Regions from separate parts of the Micromonospora sp. WMMD967 genome, predicted to be linked through region 2. Evidence: riboswitches for the same ligand, from Rfam matches in the RefSeq annotation. Region 2 holds a riboswitch; each other region holds the start of a gene.
What was found. Region 2 has a riboswitch for cobalamin ahead of O7631_RS18015 (prenyltransferase/squalene oxidase repeat-containing protein). Riboswitches for the same ligand answer to the same signal wherever they lie in the genome.
Positions count from the first base shown of each region.

Region 1: it holds a riboswitch for cobalamin, as region 2 does, so the genes downstream of both, O7631_RS26045 (acyl-CoA thioesterase) here and O7631_RS18015 (prenyltransferase/squalene oxidase repeat-containing protein) in region 2, are expected to answer to the same signal.
Region 3: it holds a riboswitch for cobalamin, as region 2 does, so the genes downstream of both, cobN (cobaltochelatase subunit CobN) here and O7631_RS18015 (prenyltransferase/squalene oxidase repeat-containing protein) in region 2, are expected to answer to the same signal.

Region 1 covers NZ_JARUBK010000001.1:5,780,210-5,785,381, reverse strand. Annotated here, with positions in the region: gene O7631_RS26055 (copper chaperone PCu(A)C) at 1-169, opposite strand, end outside; gene O7631_RS26050 (copper resistance protein CopC) at 235-2,367, opposite strand; cobalamin riboswitch at 2,497-2,711, shown strand; gene O7631_RS26045 (acyl-CoA thioesterase) at 2,830-3,342, shown strand; gene O7631_RS26040 (zinc-dependent alcohol dehydrogenase family protein) at 3,483-4,469, shown strand; gene O7631_RS26035 (hypothetical protein) at 4,493-4,693, opposite strand.
Region 2 covers NZ_JARUBK010000001.1:3,895,460-3,900,631, reverse strand. Annotated here, with positions in the region: gene O7631_RS18015 (prenyltransferase/squalene oxidase repeat-containing protein) at 1-2,078, opposite strand, end outside; cobalamin riboswitch at 2,172-2,303, opposite strand; cobalamin riboswitch at 2,356-2,480, shown strand; gene O7631_RS18010 (hypothetical protein) at 2,583-4,016, shown strand; gene O7631_RS18005 (hypothetical protein) at 4,004-4,381, opposite strand; gene O7631_RS18000 (superoxide dismutase) at 4,458-4,718, opposite strand; gene O7631_RS17995 (superoxide dismutase) at 4,725-5,172, opposite strand, start outside.
Region 3 covers NZ_JARUBK010000001.1:5,185,860-5,191,031, forward strand. Annotated here, with positions in the region: gene cobN (cobaltochelatase subunit CobN) at 1-2,177, opposite strand, end outside; cobalamin riboswitch at 2,460-2,589, opposite strand; gene O7631_RS23515 (MBL fold metallo-hydrolase) at 2,933-3,649, shown strand; gene O7631_RS23520 (hypothetical protein) at 3,661-3,996, opposite strand; gene O7631_RS23525 (RNA polymerase sigma factor) at 4,245-4,700, shown strand; gene O7631_RS23530 (hypothetical protein) at 4,693-5,172, shown strand, end outside.

The DNA of each region.
Region 1 (5,172 bases), 1.9 Mb from region 2:
TGCCGAGCACCCCGGCGTCCGGGTTGGCCGAGGACGACGCGGACGGACTCGCCTGCCCGGTCGACGGAGAGTCGGACGATCCGCATCCGGCGGCGCCCACCGCCAGGATCGCGGCGGCGATGACGGCGGCCGAGCGGCGGCGCGGACCGAGCGGGCTGGTGCTGAGCATGTGTTCTTCCTCCGATGGTTGCTGCTGGCTGGATGGTCGGCCGCAGCGGGGAGAAAGTTCCAGGCTCAGGGCACGTTGATCGTGTACTCGGCGGTCTGCACCTTCCCTTCCACCTGGAAGTCGAAGAAGGCCCGGTACCGGCCCGAGCTGGGCGCGGTCAGCCAGAACTGGACAGTGCCGTCGACCAGCTCCTGCTCCGGGTGGACGTGCACGTAGCCGAGATCGCCCTCGCGGACGACCACCAGGTGCCCGTACGCGCCCAGGTAACGCTCCAACTGCGCGGGCCCGGCCGCGTCGGTGCGCTGGACCTGGAACTGCATCGGCGCGGTCACCCCCACCGTCGGGGTGCCGCTCATCGACACCGCGTACGGCCCGGCCGTCGCCTGTGCCTGCGCCGGCGGCAGCGCGGCCGGGGTGTGCGCCCCCGGCACCGTGTGGTCGACGCCCAGCACGAGAGGCACCTGCGCGCCGTTGGCCGCCGTCACGGAGAAGTCGGCGTAGACGCGGTAACCACCGGGTCGGGCCAGCGTCAGGGGGACGCTCCAGGTGCCGTCGGGGGCCATCGTCGGGTGTACGTGCTGGTAGCCGGTCAGGTCGCGGCCCACCACGATCATGTGCAGCGGCTTGTCGTGGACGACCGCGAAGCGGGTCGCCGGCTGCCGGTCGGTCCCGACGATCCGGAAGCGGTAGTCGGCGCGTACCCCGGCGGGTTGGGACCGCTCCACCGGTTGCAGGGTGTACCCACCGGCGCTGACCGTCGTCCCGGTCGCCAGCGTCTCGCCCGCCGCGCCGTCACCTCGGTGCGTGTGCGGACCGGTGCCCGCCGGGTGTTGGTGCCCGTCGGTCGCGGATCCCGCCGGCCCCGAAGCCGGCGGACCGCCGGCCGGCTGCCGGGCGGTGTTCGACGGGCTCTGGTCGCCGGTGCCGATGCGGGCCAGCCCGAACCCGGCCAGCAGGGCGACCACCAGCCCGCCGACGAGCAGCGCCAGGTGGCCGTTGCTGAGCCGGGACCCGGGTGCCACCCCGGCGAGGTCCGTGTCCGGCCGGTGGCCGGCCTCGACTGTCGACTCTTGGTCGGTGGTGGAAGGGGCCTGCGCCTCCTGATCGGTGCTGGCGACGGCCTTCGCCTTCTGCTCAATGGGCGTCGGATCGACCGCGTCGGTGGGCGTCGGGTCGACGGCGACGCCCGTGCGGGCCGTGACGACCGCGTCGCCCGTCCGCGCCGCCGGCACGGTGGCCGGTCGCCGCTTACCACCCGTGGGCTTCGTGCCGACACCGCTCACCGCGGCGGCCGTCCTGCCGGCGGAGGACTTGGCGGCGGCCGTCTTTGCGGCGGCGGCCCTGGCTGGGCTGGTCTTGCCGGCGGAGGGCCGGTTCGTGGTGCGTGCGCCGCCGCCGCGTCGACCGGAGGCCGCCGGCGAGGTACGGCCCCGTCCGGTGGGTTTGCCGGTGGACGCCGTCCGGCGACGCCAGACGACGAATCCGGCCGCCGCCACGAGTGCCGCGATCGCCGCCGCCCAGCCGGCCCAGGCCAGTCCTCCGGAGCCGCTCTCCTCGCCCGGCCCGGTCGGCGGGGCCGCCGCAGCTCCGGTCGGCGGGGTCACCGGCTGGGCCGAGGTGGTCGGCACCGCCGACGCCTGCCCGGACGACCCGTGCTGCTCGGTGGCGGCCACCAGCGCCGGGTCCGGCTGCGTCGTCGGCGGGCTCCACCCCTTGGGTGCCGCCGTCACCGGCCCGTTGTAGCGGAACGTCAGCGTGCCCCGCACGGTGTCGCCGTCCGAGGCGACCGACAGGTAGCTCACCGAATACTGGCCCTTGGCTGGCAGGTGGGTGACCGCCACCGTCGCGGGAAACCCGGTCGTGTACTCCCGTGGCTCGAACTGCCCGTTGACCAGGAAGTACTCCCGTACCGGCTTGTCCAGCGGCTTCGGCTCCCCGTACGACCAGCTGTTGTCGACCCGGATGCCGCCCGGGGCGGTGACAGTGAAGAACGCGTTCGGCGCGGCCTTTTCGGTGAAGAAGAGCTGCACCGCCGTCAACGGCTCGCTCACGGTGGCCCCACCCGCCGGCGTGGACATGGCGAGAGTGCCGTGAGCCGAGGCGGGTTGGGCGGACGCGAGGAGTGCGACCGCCGAGGCGAGGAGGAGCGCGAGGACACCCGAGAGCACCCGCCCCGGAGTCTGAGGGAGACGACGCATCTGAATATCCTGACCGGAGTGAGGCTTTTTTCAAGAGCTGGCGATCTTTTTCCTCACATGGCAAAAGCTGACGACGCTCCGGCGCCGCCTCCGCGCTGTGCCCCCGGTACCGGGACTTCCCTGGCCAGCTATGCTGCGGGCGGCGCTGGTTCGCCCCGTCGTGACCGTCGGGGCGTCGTAAGAGGGAACCCGGTGGAAGTCCGGGACTGCCCCGCAGCGGTGAGTGGGAACGAACGCCGTCATCAGCACTGGGCCGTCGGCCTGGGAAGCGACGGCCGGTAGGAGACCGGCGTGACCGGTCAGGCCCGCGAGTCCGAAGACCTGCCCGCGCTGCGCACACGACCGTGTGCGCCGCCGTCGGCCTCGCGGGTGGGCTGAGCGGGTGACGTGCCGTCCGTCGGCGCGTGCTCGTCGGGTGTCCGCGTACCGGTGGTGTGGTTTCCCGAGAGACGGACTACCGCTGTGCACGACACCGCCACGATCGCCGGCCGAGCGCCGTCGGCGTCGCACCTGACCCTGTCGCAGATCATGGACCAGCACCACACCAACCTGATGGGTACGGTGCACGGCGGCCGGATCCTCAACCTCATCGACTCGGTGGCCGGAGTCGTCGCCGCCCGGCACTCCGACGGGCCGGCGGTCACCGCCGCCATCGACGAGACCGCGTTCCTGCGCGCGGTGCGGGTCGGCGACGTCGTGCACGTCGACGCTCGGATCACCTGGGCCGGACGCAGCTCGATGGAGGTCGCGGTCAAGGTCACCGCCGACCGGTGGGACCGGGCCGTTCCGCCCACCGACGTGGCCACCGCCCACCTGGTCATGGTCGCCATCGACGACGACGGCCAGCCGAGGACGGTGCCGCCGCTGCTACCCGAGACCGACGGGGACCGGAGGCGCTACCGCGAGGCGGAGATCCGTCGGGAGCACCGGTTGGCGTTGCGGAGGGCGCTGCTCGACGGCGTCGACGAGGGCTGAGGGGCGGCTCGGGCTCTCGCCCCGTTCAGCGGATCTCGCCCGAATCGTCGTCCTGGCCGTCACCCCGGATGTCACCCGGGCGGCACCCCCAGTTGGATAGCGTCCACGTGATGTCTGGATCACGGAGGGTGTGAATCGTCATGCGCGCTGCGGTGCTGCGGGAGTTCGACAGGCCGCTGACGGTCGAGGAGATCGATCAGCCCTCTCCCCAGGCGGGGCAGGTGCTGGTGCGGATCGTCGCCAGCGGGGTCAATCCACTCGACACGAAGATCCAGGCCGGACAGGCCGCGCACGCGCGCGTACGACCGCCCGCGGTGCTCGGGTTGGACCTTGCCGGGGTCGTCGCCGCTGTCGGCGCGGAGGTGGCCGGCTTCGCGCCGGGAGACGAGGTGTACGGGCTGTGCGGGGGAGTGGGTGGGCTACCGGGTTCGCTGGCCGAGTACGCCGCCGTGGACGCCCGGTTGCTGGCCCGCAAGCCTGGCGGCCTCTCGATGCGCGAGGCCGCCGCATTGCCACTGGCGGCGATCACCTCCTGGGAGGGGCTTGTCGACCGCGCCGGGGTCCGCGCCGGGCAGAAGGTGCTGGTGCACGGCGGTGCCGGCGGTGTCGGTCACGTGGGCCTGCAACTCGCCCAGGCAAAGGGTGCCGAGGTGTACGCCACCGGCGGGCCGGCGAGCGTACGGGTGATCGAGAGCCTGGGTGCCGTGCCCATCGACTACACCTCGACCAGCGTGGAGGAGTACGTCGAGAGGCACACCGCTGGTGAGGGGTTCGACATCGTCGTCGACAACGTCGGTGGCGCGACGCTCGACGCGTCGTTCGCGGCGGTACGCACCTATCACGGGCACGTCGTCAGCGCGCTCGGTTGGGGCACCCACTCGCTCGCCCCGCTGTCGTTTCGTGGCGCGACCTACTCCGGCGTGTTCACCCTGCTACCGATGCTCACCGGCCGGGGCCGCGAACATCACGGCGACATCCTGCGGGAGATCGCGACGCTGGCCGACGCCGGCGCGCTGCGCCCGCGACTGGACCGGCGTCGGTTCACGCTCGACACCATCATGGACGCTCACCGTGTGGTCGCCGACGGCATCGCCGAGGGCAAGGTCGTGGTGGACATCGCCGACTGACCGGCCGGGACGTCAGGTAGGGCTTACGCGTTGCCGTGACCTGCCGCGTCGATGAGGCCTCCGAGACGGTAGCGCAGGACGCGGGCCTGGCTGATCGACATCGCTACCCGGTCGGACGCCAGGCCCCCGGTCGCGCTCAACACCACAGTGGTTTCAGCCGCCGCATGGGCAGTTTGGACCAACGCCACCGTGATGATCGACGCTTCCGGTCGGTTGGTGTCCACGTCCGAGACATGCGACCGGTGTTCCCCGCGCCGGTCGCACCCGTCGCGACCGCACCACCGGGGATGCTGGTCGTCCGCCGCCAACGCCCCGGTGGCGAAGATGTGCACGAACCCGCATCGCCGCTCCACGTCCCGCGTCATCGGGGCCGTGGCGGTGGTGAACCCCGCTGCCGTGATGGCGTCACCCGCCGTGTTCGGGTGTGCGGCGGCTCGAAGCGCGTGCGCCACTGGCGTGCGATGCCCCACCGAGGAACCAGATCCGCTCCGGTCTGCGCTTAATCCGCTGATCCGAAGCGGTCGAAGACGGCCCGTGCGCCAAGCGATCGACCACCGAAGAGATGCCTGCCGTTCCACTCGATCGTCCGCTCGAATGAATCCCCTACGCAGAAGTGCAGGCGACCGCCTATGCGCCCGTTGCCGGGAGTCCACAGCCGAAGTGGAAGGTGGTCGACGAGCCAGGCGAGCACGGCGAGACCATA
Region 2 (5,172 bases):
TCCGCCGCCGGGATGAGGCTGGGGAACGACCCGTCGGCGCGTTGCAGTCCCCTGAGGAACTCGACCGGCTTGGCGGCGGCCTCGCCCTGTCCCGCGCGGAGCTGCGCGATGATGCCCAGCGACTGGCCGAAGACCGAGGTGGCGTACCGATAGTTGCCGGCCCCGGCACAGCCGGTCGATGCGTCAACCTTGGTGCAGGTCACGTCACCCAGCGCGGCGATCAGGTCGTGTCCACCGAACGACCGTGGGTCGTAGCCGGTGACCTGGGCCAGCAACGCCACCTTGCCGATCGCGCCGCCGACGGCGTAGTCGGTGCCGATTCCGAGCCACGTGTCGACGGTGAATCCGCTGTCGCCGACCGCGCCGCCGCCGCGGAGAAACTCGACGATCGCCCGCAGCTTGGCGTCGTCCCCGCCGGTGGCGGCCAAGGCGTAGGCACCGTCGATGCTCAACCCGAAGTCGGGGAAGCCGGGGAACGACTCGTAGTACCGGCCGTCGATTAGATTGGTCGGCGCGACGAGGTAGGACACCCCCTTGACCAGATCGGGCCGCGGCCCGGCCGGCGGCGGCACCTCACCCAGGGTGGCGAGGTTCTTGCCGGCCAGCGCGAGCGCCGCAGCGGCGGTCGCGGGCAGGTCAGCGTCCGGGTTGCTCGGGTCGGGGCTGAGCCCACCGCCGGGAACGATCCGGCTGACCAGCAGGCCGGTGGCGGCGGCGGCCCGGTCGGCAAGGCCGAGGACGGCGAGGGCCTGCGCGGCGTGCCCGGTGGGGTAGGTCTCGCTGTAGCCCGCTCCGGTCCACGGCTGGTAACCACCGTCGGGCTCCTGCGCAGCGGCCAGGAACGTCTTGGCCGAACTCAGCGCCGCGTCGTGCCCGCCGAGCGTGTGCAACGCCAGGACGGCCAGCGTCGTGGCTGCGAGGTCCGGATCGCAGACGTCAGCGGGGCTGAGCCATTGGCCGGCGAAGGCTCCCGTTGCGCACTGCTGCTCGGTCAGTCGGGTGACGGTCGCGGCCGGCAGGGTGACACCGGCCCGCTTGAGCGCGAGCAGGGCGGTCGCGTGAGTCAGGGGATCGCTCGATCCGACGAAGTCACCGGCGACGGCGCAGCCGGCGTCGACGTCGGCCGCGGTGCACACCCGATCGGTGAGCGTGGCGATCAGATCCCGGTCGCCGAACGCGCGCGGATCGCCGCCGGTGATGGTGAGCAGGAGCGCGAGGTTGGCGACGTTGGCGATGTGGGGTGCGGCGGTGCCACCGTTCGGGAAGATAGCGGCATCGACGTGCGCCCGCAGGTAGTCGACGACCTTGCTGAGGGTCTGGTCCTGGCCCCCGGTCCCGGCCAGGGCGGTGGCGACCGCGATGGTCCGGTAGTAGTCGACGAACCCGATGTCGACGTGGTCGCCGTCGGTGAGCTGCCCGACCAGGTAACTCGCCACCGCCTTGACCTGGGCCTCGGTCGGGCGCGTCGGCGCTGGCGTCGAAGTTGGGGTCGCCGTCGGAGTCGCAGTGGCGGTCGGAGTGGGGCCGCTCGCGCGTACCGACGCGGGGGTGAAGCTCGGCGCTCCGGTGGTGCCGCCGATGTCGGTGCCACCGAAGACCCACGCTTCGACCTCACCCGGGCCGGGGCGCTGGGCCATGGCGCCGAGAGGGCTGTAGGTCCAGTGGTCCTGCCCGGCTGGGGCGATCCAGTAGGACCAGTAGGCCGACGCGGGCGGGGTCAACTGGCACGCCTCCTCGGCCGGCGTCGGGTGTTCGGCACCGGACGCGAAGTCGGGCGACCCGATCCGGCAGATGAAACCGGGGCCGTCGTGGTCGGTGCCGGTGGTGGTGAAACCCGCCTCGTGCAGCAGGTCCAGGCCGGTGGTGGGGCTGGCGTCGCAGCCGCGCAGCAGCGGCCCGCCCCACGCGCCGAAGTCGACAGCGACGATCGCGCCCTGGGTCGGGGTGCAGGACTCCAGCGGATCGGCGAGCGCGGCACGGGTCGGCACCACCAGCGCCACCGCGCCGAGCACCGCTGCGGCGACGGCCGCCAACCACGCCGCGGGAACACGCGACGTTCGACTGACCAGTGGGGACATGGCGACTCTCTCGGGGGCTAGCGGCGCAGGCGCGGACGCGGACCCCGAGAACAAAGTCCCGGAACCTGGCTCCGCGCCGTGTACCTCGACGGCGCTGCGGTGCACTATCCAGCCAGGTAATCCGACTCGTCCCGGTGACGGGACCTACGGCTGCGGGCCAGCGCCGGACTTTGACCGGCTTCCCCTGACTGCTGGATCGCAGCCATCGGACCACAACCGCGACCACCCCGTCAACGCGAAGGCGTGTCATGTACCTAACAGCGCGCGGTAGGGGTCTACTCCCATACCGTGACCGCGTCATCGCGTGGGGGAACCCGGTGGGAATCCGGGGCTGACGCGCAACGGTGAGGACGGTTCGCCCCGTCCCGAGCCCGACCACCCACGTGGTGACGCAGCACCTGCGGTATCCGTCCCACGCGTCCTGCGGCCGGCCCGCCCCGCTCCCGTCGGCCCTACTCGGGCTCCGGGTCGAGGCAGTCGTGCCCCGTACCCCAAGGAGACCCGATGTCCTCGCGCCTTTCCCCCGGCAGTCGCCGGAGACGACTCGCGACAGTTCCCGCCGCCGCGCTGATCGCCTCGATCGTCGCGGTCACGACCGGTGCCGCACCGGCCGCCGCGACCTCGACGGCGGCGCAGATCGCCACCGCCAAGACCAACGGCGTCACCTACCTGCGGACCCTGCAGGCCGCCGACGGCAGCTACGCCAGCGGCGGGCTGTCGAACGAGTGGGCGTTCAGCGCGTTCGCACCCGCCGGCGTCGCGGCCGTCGACGTGTACCCCTCCGGGGACACAACCAAGAACGCCCGCACCGTGTACCGCAACCAGCTCTCGGCCGCGTCCTGGCCGAGCAGCACGCCGGTGGTCACCGACTACGAGCGTGGGGTCCTGAACGCCTACGCCGCTGGTATCGACCCCGCCCGGGTCTCCCCCTCCCGTAACCTGATCGCCGACACCATCGCCTACTGGCAGACCGGCTCGGCCGGCTACTACGGCCCGCCGGCCAACTTCAACGGCACCGTCTTCGGCACTCTCGCCCTGGCCGGCGCGAAGACCCAGACCGGCGCCGCCCGCGTGCCGCAGGCGCTGCTCAACCTCTCGGTCGCCCGGATCCGCAACAACCAGCACAACGACGGCGGCTGGACGTTCACCCAGGCTGAGGGCAACCCCACCCAACTCGCCGCGGCCAGCGACATCGACATGACCGGCGCGGCCATGGCGGCCCTCTGCGCCGCCGGGGTGCCCAACACCGACACCGACATCGTCCAGGCGAAGAACTTCCTCAAGGGCAAGCTCGTCAACGCCTCGGGCGCGTTCACCTCGATGTTCGGCGTCAACACCGACTCCAACGCCTGGGCCGTCTCCGGGCTCAACGCCTGCGGCATCCCGAACCAGGGCACCGACTTCACCACCACCGCCGGCAAGACCCCGATCGATTTCCTCCGGGCGCAGCAGTTGACCGGCGGCGGATTCAAGTACCTGCCCACCAACACCACCCCGTCGGCGTACGCCTCGATCGACGCGGTGCGTGCTCTGGCCGGCGCGGGCTACACCGCCGCTCCCCCGACTCCGGTCACCGCTGGAGCGCCCACCTGGGTCGCGGCGAGCGGGTTCACCGCGGGCGCCGCCACCCGCCTTGCCGTGATCATCGACAACGGCAGCGGCAGCATCAAGCCGTGCGCGGTGACGCTGACGCCGACCGCCGCCACCACCACCCTCGGCGCCGTGCTGGACGCCGCCGTCGGCGCGGCTACCCCGAGTGGCTGCGTCACCGCCCTCAGCCCGTCCAGCGGCACCGGCACCGTGACCTCGATCAACGGTCTGGCCAACAGCGGCTCGTCCACCTGGAAGGTGTCCCGCGACGGCAGCACCCTGGTCACCGCGACCCGCGGCACGACAGTGACCGTCGGCGACACCATTTACCTGCGCTACGGCGTCTGACCGCCGCGTAGTGGCGTGGTCAGCGGCGGCCGAGCCGCCGCCGCTGACCACCCGCCGGCTGATCCGCCCGCCGTTGCTCGCCGGACCGCTACGTCGACCGGATCGTCGACCGGGCCGGAACATCGAGCGCACGTCTGTGAGGCCTGCTCCGGTGCCTCAAGTCGTGCGGGCACGGAGAGCAGGGCCTCCAGGCGGGCAATTCGACGCCGGCTGTCCCGCAGCTGCTGGCGAAGCTGGTGCGCCTGGGCCTCGCTGGCACCGAGCTGCCGACGGGCAGCCTCGAGCCGTTGGAAATCGGCCACGGGCAGCACCGCCACCTGCTGCCCGTCCAACGTCAGGACACGGTGTTCGGTCTTCCGGCGCATCGGGCCTCCCCGAGGTCGGCGGTGGACGCTGCGGTTGTCCGCTGGGTTCCGCCCGCAGGTGGAACCCAGCGGACGGTCATGCCGGTGGGGACTGCGCGGTCTCGGCCAGGAGCAACGACAACTCCCGGACCAGATCGTCCATCGACTGGCCGCTCTGCGCCTTGACCAGGCCCAGAGCGAGATCTGCCAGCAGGTAGAAGCCGAGGGTGCGGGCCTGCTCGGAGCTGAACGCCGACATCAGTTCCTCCGCGCCCGCGAGGTCACCGCGGTGCTTGGCGGCGATGACCCCGGCGGCGCGTTGGACGATCTCGGCCGCCTCAGGGGTGTACCCGGACACGCCGAATCAGATCTTCGGGGTCGCGGCGCGGGCGGCGTCGAAACGGGAGATGACGTCGGTCCAGTTGACCAGGTTCCACAGCCGATCCACGTAGTCCGGGCGGACGTTGCGGTACTGCAGGTAGTAGGCGTGCTCCCAGGCGTCGAACACCAGAATCGGGGTGGAGCCCTGCCCGACGTTGCCGTGGTGGTCGTAGACCTGCTCCACGATCAGCCGCTGGCTCAGCGGCTCCCAGGCCAGGACACCCCAACCCGAGCCCTGCACGCCCTTGGTCGCCGCGGACAACTGACCCGCGAAGCCGTCGAAGGAGCCGAAGTGCTCGTCGATCGCCGCCGCCAACTCGCCGTCGGGGCGGTCACCGCCGTCCGGGGACAGGTTGTTCCAGAAGATCGAGTGCAGGACGTGCCCGGACAGGTTGAACGCGTACGTCTTCTCCAGCCCGACCAGGGTCGAG
Region 3 (5,172 bases), 1.3 Mb from region 2:
ACCACGTCGGTCAACGCGTTGGGCAGCGCCAGTCGTTGCCCCGGGGACGCGAGCAGCTCCTGTTCGTCGAGGCCGTAGGCGACGGCGAGGGCCTGCCGCAGGCCGGGCAGAGCGTGGGCGCCACCCCAGATCTGTGGGGCGCGCAGCACCGCGAGGACCAGGTTGACCCGGGGCTCCCCGGTGGGCGCGTCGGCGAGGATGTGCAGACCGTCGCGGATCTGCACGTCCTTGACCTCGCACAGGTACCCGTCGAGGTGCAGCACGAAGTCGTCGAAGTCGTCCGCGTCGGGCATCGCCTCGGCGTGCAGGTCGTGGTGCAGTTCGGCCGCGCGCACCAGGTCCCAGATCTGTGCCCGGACGGTGGGCACCTTGGCCGGGTCGAGGGCCTGCACGGTGGCGTACTCGTCGAGCAGTTGTTCCAGTTTGGCCAGTTCGCCGTAGGTCTCAGCGCGGGCCATCGGCGGCACCAGGTGGTCGATGACGACGGCGTGCGCCCGCCGCTTGGCCTGGGTGCCCTCGCCGGGGTCGTTGACGATGAACGGGTAGACCAGCGGCAGGTCACCGAGGACCGTGTCGGGCGCGCAGTCGGCGGCCAGACCGAGGCCCTTGCCGGGCAACCACTCCAGGGTGCCGTGTTTGCCCAGGTGCACCACGGCGTCCGCGTCGAAGCCGCCGTCGGTGGCCGGCGTGGCCAACCAGCGGTACGCGGCCAGGTAGTGATGGCTGGGCGGCAGGTCCGGGTCGTGGTAGATGGCGATCGGGTTCTCCCCGAAGCCGCGCGGCGGCTGGATCAGCAGCACGACGTTGCCGAAGCGCAGACCGGCGAGCACGATGTCCCCGCCGTCGGTGTACAGCTCGCCGGGCGGCTCACCCCAGTGCTCCCGCATCCGCTCGCGCAGCTCGGCCGGGACCTGGTCGAACCACCGCCGGTACGTGTTCCCCGGTATCCGGGCCTCGGCGGCGGCCAACTGCTCCGGGGTGAGCCACTCCACGTCGTGCCCACCGGCGGCGATCAGCGCGTGGATCAACGCGTCCCCGTCGGCGGGCGGCGGTGCGTCGCCCAGGTCGTAGCCGTCCTCGGCCAGCGCGGCGAGCAACCGGACCGCCGAGACCGGGGTGTCCAGCCCGACGGCGTTGCCGACCCGGGAGTGCTTGGTGGGGTACGAGCTGAGCACCACGGCCACCCGCTTGTCCGGGTTGGGGAGGTACCGCAGTCGGGCATGGCGCACCGCGATCCCGGCGACCCGGGCGGCCCGCTCGGGATCGGCGGCGTAGACCGACAGCCCGTCGGAGTCGATCTGCTTGAACGAGAACGGCACGGTGATGATCCGGCCGTCGAACTCCGGGATGGCCACCTGCATCGCCGCGTCCAACGGGGACAGTCCGGCGTCGCTGTCGGCCCACTGCTTACGGGTGCTGGTCAGGCAGAGCGCCTGGATGATCGGCACGTCCAGGGCGGCCAGGGCGCCGACGTCCCAGGCGTCCTCGTCGCCACCGCCGGAGGCGTCCGCGGCGACCGCGCCGCCCGCCGCGAGGACGGTGACCAGCAGGGCGTCGCAGCGGGCGAAGAGCCCGAGCGGGCCGGACCCCGTGGTCAGCCCCCGCAACGAGCCGCAGAAGATCGGCAGCGGGTTGCCGCCGGCCTCGCGGACCGCCTCCGCGAGCACGTCGACGAAGCCGGTGTTACCGGCGAGGGCGTGCGCCCGGTAGAAGACGATCCCGACGGTGGGCTGCTCCGGATTCGTCGGGTACTCACGGTGCACGCCGTACGCCGGGGTGGGTGTGGGCGGGTCGAACCCCTCGCCGGTGAGCAGCACCGTGTCGGAGAGGAACCGGGCCAGCTGCCCGAGGTTGTCCGGCCCGCCCTCGACCAGGTACGCGAGCGCCTGGGTGACGACCCCGGACGGCACCGTGGAGATGGCCATCAGCTCCGCGTCGGGCAGCGCCTCACCGCCGAGCACGACAGTCGGCACGCCGGTGGCGAGCACCGCCGCGAGGCCGTCCGGCCAGGCCTGACGGCCGCCGAGCAGGCGTACGACGACGAGGTTGACGTCGTCGAGCAGGGCGGGTACCTCGTCGGCGGCGACCCGGGCGGGGTTGGCCAGCCGGTAGTCGGCGCCGCTGGCGCGGGCGGCGAGCAGGTCGGTGTCGGCGGTGGACAGCAGCAGGATGCGCACGGCGGGCTCCGGGGAGTGACGCCCCGGCCACCACGAGGGTGACCGCGACGATGCGGGTGGGTGCGGCGTCAGCCGGTACGACGGCGGGGCGAACGGCTCGCGGGCGCGAGCGGCGGGGCCGGTCGGCGGCGGGCGGCGCTCAGCTCAGCGGGGCGTGACCGGTCGCGGGGGCGGTGAATCGCCCACCGTGCGAGCCATGACGAAGTTCGTCGATGAATGAGACGCCGTGCGTCATCGGGTCCTCCTCGGGTGTCCACGCCCTGGGGTACGTCCCGACGGCCGAAGTATCCTGGCTTCCGGATCGACGCTCTCCCCCGGCCTTCCAACCGCAGACACACGGCCGTGGCGCACGAGGGGGGATCACTCCCCGGTGACAGTGGCGGGACCGCGTCGGAATCGCACCGACTTCCTTCACTGCCGTCAGGCCGCGAATGCTGCCACACCCTTGCGCTGCGGGTCAACGCCGCTCCGACCCGGCCCGACGGCCGCCATCCATCGAACTTCAGCGATTCGACGCGACGACGGATGCACGCTGTCGCAATGCCCCGGATAAATGCCCCGGGCCCTTTGCTCTGCATACCTATCCGCACCAGACACGGACCGTTACCGGTGCCTCCAGGTATGCAGAGCAAAGGATGGCTGGACCTACTCTGGCCTGCGCCGATCGTCCGTCGGGACGGTGCCGGGCGGCACCGTCCCCTACGATCGGCGCACGCCGCAGCAGCGTCCACGATCAATTCCGGAGGTCGATCACCATGGTCGCCCCACAGTTCCACCACCTGGCCGGCCGTGTCTGGATCTGTCCGGGCGATCCCGACCCGGAGGCCGTCCAGGCCGGCGTCGCCGTCGTGGTCGACGAGCGCGGCAGTGTGATGATCGACGCCGGGCAGAGCCCCACGCACGCCCGCGAGATCCAAGTCGCGCTCGCCGCCGCCGGGCTACCGCAGCCACGCTGGCTCGTCTACACCCACCACCACTGGGACCACGTCTGGGGAGCCTGCGCCTGGCCCGGTGTCGAGATCGTCGGGCACGAGACGGCCGTGCCGCTGCTGCAGGCCGAGGCCGGCCGGCCCTGGAGCCACCACTACCTGGACGAGCAGGTACGCGCCGACCCGCGCCTCGGCCCGAGCTTCCGGGCGCGGGCACGGGCGGTGAACTCCTGGGACGACTTCACGGTCCTCCCACCGACCCGGACCTTCACCGACGCCGACGAGTTGCCGGTCGGCGTGGGGCTACGGCACGTCGGAGGTGGTCACGCCCCGGATTCGACAGTCGTCCTGGTGCCCGACTCGGGTGTCATGGTGTTGGGCGACTGCTTCTACCCGCCGCCGGCCCACCTGCGCCGACCCGGGGACGGCCTCGACCTGGGCCTGGTCCGACGACTGCTCGCCGACGACTACCACTGGTACGTCTCCAGCCACGCCGAGCCGATGACCGCCGTACAGGCCCGCTCAGCCGTCGAGGACGCCTGAGCAGGCGAGTCTCACCGGGCGTGGCGTTCCGGGTGGGCGCGGTTCCACACCCGCATCCGTTCCGGGTAGCCGGTGCGGGCGGCCTCGTACAGCGGCACCGCGTGCTTGCGGGCGATGGTCCCCGCCGCCCGGGGCGTACCGGTGCGCCGTCGGATCCACTCACCGTCGTGGGCGATCACCACCACCGTGGTGTCCGTCGCCGTGGTCTCCGGCTCCAGGTAGAACTCCACGCCCCGCCGGCTGGCGACGAACGCCTCCAGCGCCGCGAGGTCCTCGCGGGTCGCCTCCCGGTCCAGCTTCGTCGGGGTCGTCTCGGCACCCCGTGCCCGGCGATTGAACCAGCTCATGACCAGCCCCTCTCCTCGACACCTCCCCCCAGTGCACCACCGAATCCTGGCAATACGCTGCACGCCGGGTGGGAGCAACCTGACCCGCGCCGGATGGAACCCGCGACGCGTGGGCGGTGTCATGAGTGTGATCCGAACGGAGGCCTCCCCTGGACGACGACACTCTCGTCACCCGCGCTCGGGCCGGTGACCTGGAGGCGTACGACCTCCTGGTCGCCCGGCACACCGCGTCCGCGTACCGGACGGCGGTGCTGCTCGGCGCCGGTTCGGACTCCGAGGACGTCACGCAGGAGGCGTTCGTGAAGGCGTACCGCAAGCTGTCCCGCTACCGGGGCGATTCGTCCTTCCGCTCGTGGTTGCTCGCGATCGTCGCCAACGAGACCCGCAACCTGCACCGGTCCCGGGGCCGGCGGGACGGGCTGGTCCTGCGGGCGGCGGCGGCCGACCCGACGTCGGAGATCGCCGAGGACGGGGCGGTCGGCGCGGTCCTCGCCGGGGAGCGCCGGGAGGCGCTGGTCGGGGCCCTGCGGCAACTGCCGGTACGGGACCGCGAGGTGATCGTCTGTCGGTACTTCCTCGATCTCACCGAGGAGGAGACGGTGGCGGCACTGGGCTGGCCCCGGGGGACAGTGAAGTCGCGCACCTCCCGTGCGTTGGCGAAACTCCGCGGTCTCCTCGAGCGGGAGGAGGTCCGGCATGGGTGACCTCGAACGGGAGTTGCGCGACCTGTCCGCCTGGTTGGAGACACCCGAGCCGCCCGACGTGACCGCCCGTGTCCGCGTACGACTCGACAGGCCCGTGCGCCGGTGGCGTCCGCTCGCCGCGGCGGCGCTGGTCGCCCTCCTGGTCGCGTTGGTGCCGCCGACGCGCGCCGCCGTCGCGGACGCCGTTGCCGGGCTGCTGCGGTTCGCCGGTGTCAGCATCGCCACCTCGTCCGCCCCGTCGCCGGCCGTCGGCATCCCGTCGCCGTTGCCCGCGCAGCGGACCGTCGCCCTGGACGAGGCGCAGCGGGCGGTGCGGTTCCCGATCCGGCTACCGGCGTCGTTGGGTCCGCCCGAGCAGGTGCTGGTCGCCGATCCCGACCCTTCGGGTGTCTGCCGGGTGGCGACGCTGCTCTACGACGGGGGCGCGCTGCGCATCGACGCGTTCGACGGTCGCCTCAACCTGGCCTTCCAC